DNA from 3 places in the Neobacillus sp. C211 genome. Region 1 is predicted to be linked to each of the others. Evidence: predicted binding sites of a transcription regulator. Region 1 holds the regulator's gene; each other region holds the start of a gene.
The links. Region 1 encodes Rex, which represses fermentation and respiration genes when NADH is low (regulators of the CRP and FNR family bind a similar motif). Its sites were predicted from a motif close to TTGTGAAATATTTCACAA; they were not measured.
Positions count from the first base shown of each region.

Region 2: the regulator Rex is predicted to act here: its motif matches at 2,072-2,089, upstream of hcp (hydroxylamine reductase).
Region 3: the regulator Rex is predicted to act here: its motif matches at 2,070-2,087, upstream of qoxA (cytochrome aa3 quinol oxidase subunit II).

Region 1 covers NZ_JBPXRO010000052.1:4,580-7,864, forward strand. Annotated here, with positions in the region: gene ACSU6B_RS27675 (ABC-F family ATP-binding cassette domain-containing protein) at 1-472, opposite strand, end outside; gene moaC (cyclic pyranopterin monophosphate synthase MoaC) at 651-1,148, shown strand; gene ACSU6B_RS27685 (redox-sensing transcriptional repressor Rex) at 1,185-1,841, shown strand; gene ACSU6B_RS27690 (NAD(P)-dependent malic enzyme) at 2,001-3,248, shown strand.
Region 2 covers NZ_JBPXRO010000013.1:65,723-69,007, reverse strand. Annotated here, with positions in the region: gene ACSU6B_RS13970 (DUF1798 family protein) at 1-268, shown strand, start outside; gene yppF (YppF family protein) at 302-511, opposite strand; gene ACSU6B_RS13960 (YppG family protein) at 703-1,266, shown strand; gene ACSU6B_RS13955 (Hsp20/alpha crystallin family protein) at 1,476-1,958, opposite strand; gene hcp (hydroxylamine reductase) at 2,150-3,285, shown strand, end outside.
Region 3 covers NZ_JBPXRO010000003.1:208,769-212,053, forward strand. Annotated here, with positions in the region: gene ACSU6B_RS04635 (Cof-type HAD-IIB family hydrolase) at 1-206, opposite strand, end outside; gene ACSU6B_RS04640 (spore germination protein) at 425-691, shown strand; gene ACSU6B_RS04645 (spore germination protein) at 712-954, shown strand; gene ACSU6B_RS04650 (Hsp20/alpha crystallin family protein) at 967-1,380, shown strand; gene ACSU6B_RS04655 (iron-sulfur cluster assembly accessory protein) at 1,453-1,755, opposite strand; gene qoxA (cytochrome aa3 quinol oxidase subunit II) at 2,130-3,092, shown strand; gene qoxB (cytochrome aa3 quinol oxidase subunit I) at 3,082-3,285, shown strand, end outside.

The DNA.
Region 1 (3,285 bases):
TGTCATGGAAATTTAACCCATGAAGGACAGAGCGCATCTCTGCCTCATATTGATACCCTCCCTGTTCTTTAAATTTCACCTGAAGATGATCGTACTCTTTTAGGATTCTTTCGTACTTTCCACCGTCTTCAAAAACAAGAGGATCAGCCATTTGTTCTTCAAGGGTGCGGAGTTGTTTTTCCATTAATCGCAGCGGTTCAAAAACCGTCAGCATTTCATCCCATATGGATAATGATGATTCTAACCCGGTATTTTGAGCTAAATAGCCAATTGTCACTTCTTTCGGCTTGATAATTTCTCCGCCATCATGCGACAAGTGTCCGGCAATAATCTTCAATAATGTCGATTTTCCCGCCCCATTGCGTCCAACAAGAGCAACACGGTCCCGAGTTTGTAATTCGAGCTTAATATTCGATAAAATAAGGTCAGCACCATAATATTTTTGTAATTGATTAACCTGTAGCAAAATCATTCTCATTCACCTCTATTACATAGGATTAGTGTACCTTATTCCCGGTATGTCGGCAATAAACTGCTCGCCATATTAGCGGTGTAAGGGTCCTAAATCGTCAAAAAATGTAATATTTAGTTCAAAGTTTCACACACATATAAGGTAAAATAGTGTATGATTTGATGGGAGGATTTTTTATATGGCAGAATTTACGCATTTTAATGAAGAAGGCAGAGCAAAAATGGTCGACGTCAGTGATAAGCCGGAAACGGCACGTACGGCGCTTGCTCATTCCAGCATTACCGTTAGTAAAGAAATTTATGATAAAATAACTAATAATGAGATGAAGAAGGGCGATGTCTTAGCAGTGGCCCAGGTAGCAGCTGTCATGGCAGCAAAGAAGACATGGGATTTGATTCCAATGTGCCATCCGATTCCATTAACAGGTGTTAATATTTCTTTCTCTTGGGAACAGGATAAGGATGAGAATTATCAATTATATATTGCTGCAGCCGTTAAAACGAAGGGGAGCACAGGCGTAGAAATGGAAGCGTTAACAGCGGCTTCCGCGTGTGCCTTAACAGTTTATGATATGTGTAAAGCCGTTGATAAAGGTATGGTAATTGGACCGACGTATCTTGTCGAAAAAACGGGCGGTAAAAACGGTGATTTTAAAAGAGATGAAAGAGTTAAATAAATTTTTAACTAAACCATTCATGGGGTGTGGGAGATTATGAGTAATGAAACAACGAAAATACCACAGGCGACAGCAAAACGGCTGCCCCTCTATTACCGATTTCTAAAAAACCTGCAAAGCTCCGGCAAGCAAAGGGTCTCTTCAGCGGAATTGAGTGAAGCAGTAAAGGTAGACTCAGCAACGATTCGCCGCGACTTTTCCTATTTCGGTGCGTTAGGGAAAAAGGGCTATGGGTATAATGTTAATTACTTAATATCCTTCTTTCGTAAAACCTTAGATCAGGATGAATTAACTAAGGTTGCCTTAATAGGAGTCGGAAATCTTGGCACTGCCTTTTTAAACTATAACTTTTTAAAAAATAATAACACAAAAATAGAATGCGCCTTCGATGTGGATCCCGACAAAATGGGAACCATGATTCGCGAGGTACCCGTTCATCCTATGGATGATTTAGAGAAGGTTTTATCAGAAACTAATATTTCAGTGGCGATATTAACGGTTCCGGCTCCTGCCGCACAAATGATAACCGATCGACTGGTCAAAGCGAATGTAAAAGGAATCTTAAATTTCACTCCAGCAAGGTTAAATGTTCCACCATTAATAAGGGTCCATCATATTGACTTGGCAGTGGAGCTTCAATCGCTAGTCTACTTTTTAAAGCATTATCCAACGGTGGAAATAGATGAAGAATAATTAGTTAAAAAGGCTTTCCACAAAATTTGTGGAAGGCCTTTTGTATGATTAAATCCCTGCTTTTTTTAATTACATAATCTATAAAAATACTTTCTTATGCACTAAGATATAGGTAGATGAAATGCAAGCGGTTACTAACCGGGAAGTGGGGGAAATTCAATGTCAATTTTACGAGATGAAGCGTTAAAAATGCACAAGGAACACCAAGGCAAGGTTGGGATATATTCTAAGGTGGCAGTACATAATGCAAAAGATTTAAGCCTAGCCTATTCACCAGGTGTGGCAGAGCCATGTTTGGACATTTATGCAGACGAAAATAAAGTCTATGATTATACCTCGAAGGGCAATCTTGTCGCAGTTGTATCCAATGGGACAGCGGTTCTGGGGCTTGGAAACATTGGACCAAAAGCTGCGATGCCTGTGATGGAAGGAAAGGCCGTGTTATTCAAATCGTTCGCAGATGTTGACGCCTTTCCCATCTGCTTGGCCACCACTGACACAGACCAGATCGTAGAAACCGTCAAGCTGCTAGAACCAACATTTGGCGGAGTGAACTTGGAGGATATTGCTGCGCCGCAATGCTTTGAAATTGAAGACCGCCTCCGCAAAGCCTGCGAGATTCCTGTTTTTCATGATGACCAGCATGGAACCGCGATTGTAACAGCCGCTGGTCTAATCAACGCGTTAAAATTAGCGGATAAAAAAATTGAAGATATTCGTGTTGCGGTAAACGGAGCAGGTTCAGCTGGAGTAGCGATTGTTAAGCTCCTGCTGCATATGGGCGTGAAGGATGTTATTTTATGTGATACAAAAGGAATTATTTATGAAGGCCGTCCAGTCGGAATGAATCGATTCAAAGATAAAATGGCGCAAATGACAAATCGCGAGCAAAAACAAGGAACGTTAGGGGATGCGCTTATTGACGCCGATGTGTTTGTGGGGGTATCAGCAGCCGGGGCCGTTACAAAGGAAATGGTTAGCGCTATGCACCGTGACCCGATTATCTTTGCCATGGCCAACCCGGTACCGGAAATTATGCCCGATGCGGCCAAAGAAGCAGGGGCTCTTGTAGTGGGTACAGGACGTTCTGATTTTCCGAACCAGGTTAATAATGTGCTTGCTTTCCCAGGCATTTTCCGCGGTGCCTTAGATGTCCGTGCCAAGGAAATCAACGAGGAAATGAAGCTTGCTGCGGTCTATGCAATTGCTGGATTAATTTCAGAGGATGAGCTCCATGCCGATTATGTCATTCCAGATCCATTTGACCCTCGGGTCGCAGCACAGGTAGCAACCGCGGTTGCGTATACTGCAATGGAAACAGGGGTAGCCCAAAGATTTATCAATGTTGAGGAAATTAAGCAGCGCCTATCAGCATTAGCAGAAGCAAAACAACCAGTGCATGTTTAGGTCGAGTAAAATTTAGCTTTTAAGGGAGGACTATCTC
Region 2 (3,285 bases), on a different contig from region 1:
GCTCAAGCATGATTTTCATGAAGTGATTAAGCCATTTGCAAATGAAGTTAAGGAAATAAATGACCAATGGAAACATGCCATGAAGAAATGGCTGTCTGAAACGGACCATAAACATCTTCATTTAAAGCAAATCGACACGACATCTGAACATATTGACCAGTTGTCAATTCAATCCTTTTTCCCGGAAACTAGCAAAACGAGATTTTTAAATGCAAATCGTACGGTTGAATTTTTCCTCTTGGAAATATTAAAAGAGGTTAAAAAATAGAAAAGAGATGCAGCTGCATCTCTTTAATTATTATTAAGAATGTTCGATGAGGGAGTTTTCATTATCCGTTTCAGGTATTACCGCGCCTTGTTTTTCAAGTTCACGGACAAGAAGACGATATTCTTTAATGTTAATATCGTTTTGAATATACGCTTTCTTAGCAAAATCCATTAATGTATTAACATCATCTGGTGTATAATCCCGACTTTGAATAAATTTGCTTTTTAATTCGCGAATGTCCATATCTATTAGCTCCTCCTTCATCCTTTTTTCTATCGTATCACGAAAATAAAGGATTCCTAGTTTTTAAAATATTTAAACTTCAGACAAAATTCTCGTCATTTTGACATAATTATTGTTTTTCAAAAGAATCACCTTTCCTCTCTCTCCTTCATAATGTGTAGTAGATAAAAAAGCGGAGGAGATGTTTGCCCATGTTTGGCAAAAAAAGGCCAGCTAATTACCTCAATTATGAATATTCGGGGCAAATGATGCAGCAAGGTCCAGTTGGTCAGATCAGGAATCAGCAGCTTTTTAATAGTAATCAACCCTTCCATTACCAAGCTCAGCCCCAAAACTATGATTGGACCGCTTATCAACAACCCAATCAACAAATTCCTTATTACCCGCCAGTGTACCAGCAATATGGTCAAAACTATCAACCTGGCTACGTTTCTCAAAATACGCCATACAATAGCCAGCCATTTTCGCAAAAAGATTCGCAATTCCTATTCCAGAACCCTTTACAGCCACAGGAAGAAATAGTGCAAAAACCACAGTATATGCCCATGAATGGTTATCCAGTGATGAACCCTTATCCTAAGCAAAGTGCAACCCCAAAACAGCAAGGAGGGGTCCAATCGTTTATGAATTCCTTCAAGTCCCAAGATGGATCAGTGGATATAAATAAAATGGTGAATACAGCAGGTCAAATGATGAATGCTGTTAACCAAGTATCATCACTTGTAAAGGGATTTGGTGGAATATTTAAGGCTTAATAAAAAGCTCAGTTGATTGGAGCGGAAGGCGCGAAGACTCCTGCGGGAGGACAGGGCAGGGGAGACCCCCCAGGCGCTTAGCGCCAAAGGAGGCTCCCCGGACCGCCCGCGATCCGCACGCGCCTGGAGTGGAAATCAACAGCTAAGTTTTAACAGCAAAAAGACGGCTTTTTTACTAGCCGTCTTTTCATATGGAAAGGAAATGGAATTTAGTCTTCGATATCAATAATTTTCCCTTTTTCCTGTGGAATGCGGATTTTTAATAAACCATCACGATAGGATGCTTTCACTTTCTCTTCATTAATCGTATGCGGCAGTGAAACCGTTCTTGATGATTTTTGGCGTAAGTATTTACGTCGATATAAATGATTGATTTCGTCTTCCTCGGTTTCAAGTTCGTTATTTTCCACAGAAATAGTTAAATAATTTCCAGAAATGTTTAAATGAATTTGCTCTCTTTTTATCCCTGGCAGTTCTGCAGAGATGATGTATTCCCCACCTGTTTCAATCGTGTCAACATGAAAGATCGATCCAGATGGAAATGGATTTTTAAAAAAATCATCGATTGATTGTAGGAAGCCTTTGATTGGTTTTTCATTGAAAAAGTCGTTCATCGATTTAATTAACTCACCAAAAGCTTCTGTTTTCGGCTTTTTAGGGTCATTCTTATCACTCGGTACCTTAGATGACATTAAGTTCCCCTCGCTTTCCAATATTTCACTCACTATTATATGCTGGGTTAACTGGGTAGGTGCCGTCATCAAATGGCAATAATTTTATGAACGATTTATTACAGTTGCTTTAAATGTGATGTAAATCACATTAAATATTTTGGTCGATTAGTATAGTAAAGCAGAAATAAAATCGAAAGTGAGGAACTAAAATGTTCTGTTATCAATGTGCACAAACTCCATCTGGCGGCTGTAATGTCATCGGTGTGTGTGGTAAAGATGAAACCATTGCTAGCTTACAAGACACGATTATTTTTGCATTAAAAGGAATTGCGGCCTATCGAACCCATGCTAATCAATTAGGATATACAGATCCTTTTGTCGATGCCACCACCCATGAAGCCCTTTATTTGACTTTAACGAATTCAAATTTTAATGTTCAAGAACATATCGACATGGCGATGAAAGTTGGCCAATCAGCAGTCCACGTAATGGAAATGCTAGATGAAGCTCATACAAAGCGTTTAGGCATCCCTGAGCCAATCCGGGTCAGCCAAAACAAAATTGAAGGAAAATGTATTATTGTTACAGGTCACAACTTATTTGCTTTAGAGGAACTATTAAAGCAAACAGAGGGAAAGGGTATCAATATCTATACGCACTCTGAAATGCTACCTGCGCACGGCTACCCAGCATTGAAGAAATATACTCATCTAAAAGGGAATATCGGAAAAGCTTGGTACGACCAGCGACGACTTTTTGAAAATTTCCCTGGAGCGATTCTAGCAACGACCAACTGTGTAATGCCAATTAAAGGGTCATATGCAGACAGGATGTTTACATATGAAGTAGCAGGTCTTGAAAATGTAGAGAAAATTATTAATGATGATTTTACACCATTAATTAACCGAGCTTTAGAGCTTCCTGAAGCAGCAATTGATTCCGAAGAAACATTGTTAACAGGGTTCCATCATGAAACGGTTCTAGGCTTAGCACCTGAAGTAATTGATGCAGTCAAAGCTGGTAAAATCAAGCGATTCTTTGTTATCGCAGGCTGTGATGCACCGGGACCTGGCGGAAATTATTATCGTGAACTTGCCACTTCACTACCGCCAGAGACTGTTATATTAACAACCTCTTGTGGAAAATTCCGCTTTAATGACGTGGATTATGGTGTGGTGCCGGGAACCAATATTCCACGGTATATAGATTTAGGTCAATGCAATAACTCTGGATCAACTGTTAAGATTGCTTTAGCACTTGCAGATGCATTTGGATGTGAAGTGAATGAACTGCCGGTCAGCATCGTGTTATCTTGGTTTGAACAAAAAGCAGTTGCTATTTTGCT
Region 3 (3,285 bases), on a different contig from region 1:
TATGAATTCAGCTCCAATGAATCAGCATGCTCTCGACTAGTAATCACAGAACGTCCAGTACTTAGAACGACAAAAATCCCTTTGTCCTTTGCAGCTCTGATTGCCTGCCGATTTGCTTCCGATATCTGGCCTTTATTATTTAAAAGTGTGCCATCCATATCCAGTGCTACTAATTTGATTTCAACATCATTTTTAAAATTATCCATATGTATTAACGTGCTCCCTTCTAACTTTTTCCATTATAAGATTAACACCATTACTAAAAACTAATCAAACAATTAAGTATAACTAATATATTTACGTTAAACAAAGAAGAACCCTGCGAATTTACATCCATTCATAATACATGAGTATCATAAAGTAACAGATAGGCACTCTTTTGCATATAGTACCCATAAGCCAAAGGATAGAAAGGTGTTTAAAGATGCCATCGGTTGTAATCAATTTATATTATTTAAAAATCAATAGTATTTCGGGTAATGGTTCCATCACTATAGGGGAAGCAGCTCATAATAGTCCCACTTCCAATACTAAATCACAAGGAATTAATGCTTCATATGGAGACACTTCACCGACTGAGGCAATGATGGAAAACCTATTAAATGATCCTGACGTCAATGATCAAACTTCAATTGGAACTACTGATGTTGCCAATGTAAATAAGCCCATTCAACCTGTACTACCAATCTAACATTATAGGGGTTATATGATATGCCATTTCAAATAAATATTTTAAATTTTAAGATTAATGGAGCTACGCAAAACGGAAATGTTGATATAGGTCCAACTGTGCATAACAGCCATACTGCTAATAGTAAATTTGTCGGTGCAAATTTTTCTTTGGGTGATTTTTCACCGGCATCTTCCCTTATGAACTCAGGCAATGTAGATCCAGATGTTAGTGATCAAGATCAAATAGCTAACCCTTCTATGCCTATCGCCAATCAACTTTAAAGGAGTAGTAAGATGGATATAGAAAAAATGAGAAAATGGCTAGAGATTACAAATGAGTATAGAGAGAGCAATTTTTGGTCTAGCGTACTTAAGCAAAAACATCCTGATGAATTTTTTAGAGAAGCGGTATGTAATCCAAAATTTGATATATATCTAAATGAAAATTATTACTTTATTATTTTTGAAATACCTGGAGTAAATCGAGAAGATCTTTCAATTAACTTAATCACAAATACACATTTAAAAATTAATGGCAAAATAAAGCCGGTTCTACCATTTGAAATGGGAATGAAAAGAGAGCGAATCTATGGTGATTTTGAACGCGTCATTGAACTTCCAGAACCAACTTATGCTCATTTAATGCAAACACAAATTTATAATGGACTACTTCATATATCCTATCCTCGAAAAAGTGTGTTGGAATAATTTTTAATAGAAAGAAAAGAATATATTCAAAAAAAAAACGCAGTGAACTCACAAGCGTTTTTTCTTGTTTTATTAATGGTGATGATGTATGCCCATTGTTGGGTTGGTAATTAGCCATTCTTCTTTTGGTAATTGGAAATATTGAATCCAGATATTATTTAAGGTCGGATCATTTTTATCAAGAATAAAGTCAATTTCTTTATCACTTGTAACCACTACATCGTTTTCTGTTGGTGTATCAAGCTTTAAATCATAATGGGCGTGGTCCCCGTGGATACTTGTCACATATACTCGAAACAATTTCCCTAGTGCCTCTTCTTGTTCCATCATTTTCTTCAATGCTTTTGCTGCATTCCGATTAACTTTTACCTTCATTTTGTACTCTCCTCTAACTATGTATTCCTTCGTATTATCCCACTTTTTAGCTAAAATAGACAATTAAAAGGTTTGTGACAACAAAAGACAAATTAAATTTTTGTATAAAATCAACTTACCTTATTCCCCCTTATAATGGATATTAAATCCTTAACAAATTTGTCACAATTTAATTCAAAAAGCTATATTAACATCACGGCAAAGTTGTTAATATAAGTCTTAGGAAAAAACATAAAGACTAATTAATATTAAATAATAATTAATATAACCATGTTTGTTTCAGTAAAAAATAGAAAGGAAATAGTTTTTCTTGTTTGTGAATGATTTCACGATTATAATCTTAAAAGTGTACATTATGGAAGGGAGAAATATTCATGTCTAAAAAAAGCTACATAATTCCACTGTTAGCTTTATTACCGATTCTACTTTTAAGCGGCTGTTCGAATATGGTCGTGTTTGATCCAAAAGGACCTGCAGCACGTGATATTCTTGATTTGATTAACTGGTCACTTATTTTTATGCTGCTAGTGGTCGTCGTTGTATTTGGTTTATTTGGATATATCATTTGGAAATATCGTGCGAAACCTGAAAATGCAGATTACGAACCGCCTGAAGAACACGGCAGTACAAAATTAGAGATTATTTGGACTGTCATTCCTATTCTGATTGTCATTGCTTTAACGATTCCTACTGTTAAAACAATCTATAAATTAGAGAAAGTACCTGCCGGGTATGAAAATAAAAAACCTATTACCATTAATGTAACATCAGCTGATTGGAAGTGGATTTTTAGCTATCCGGAACAAGGGATAGAGACAGTGAACTATGTGAATATTCCAGCTGGCACTCCGGTACAGTTTAAGTTAACCTCTGCTGGTACAATGCAATCCTTCTGGGTTCCTGCTTTAGGTGGTCAAAAGTATACCATGAACAAGATGGAGACAGAGTTGTATCTCACAGCAGACAAGCCTGGAGAATTTCTAGGTAGAAATACAAACTTTAACGGCAAGGGATATGCTGATATGGAATTTACAGTTGAAGCGAAATCCCCGCAGGCCTTTGAAAAATGGGTAAAGGAAGTCAAAGATACTGCACCAAAGTTAACAGAAAAGAAATACTATCAACTTCTTAAGCCTACACACTTGGGTCGTGAAACATTTCTTGGAACTCATCTAGCCTGGGTAAACCATGCTGATATGAATTCTAAAACTTATACAAATCCTGAATTGTACGAAGTACATGGCGTAAAAGGAAAGATTTTTAAAGAGAAAGAAACAAATGGTCATTCTATGGACATGGGCGAAAAATCAGATGGAGGTGAGCACAATGGGCATTAATTGGCATGACTTTTTTATCGTCGGCAACCCATTAATACTAGGTTCTCAGATTGCTATTCTATTAACAATGATAGGAATAGTAGCAGGGGTTACCTATTTAAAGAAATGGAAATGGCTGTGGAGAGAATGGTTGACAACGGTTGATCATAAACGGATTGGGATTATGTACATCCTTTCTGGTGTGCTGATGTTT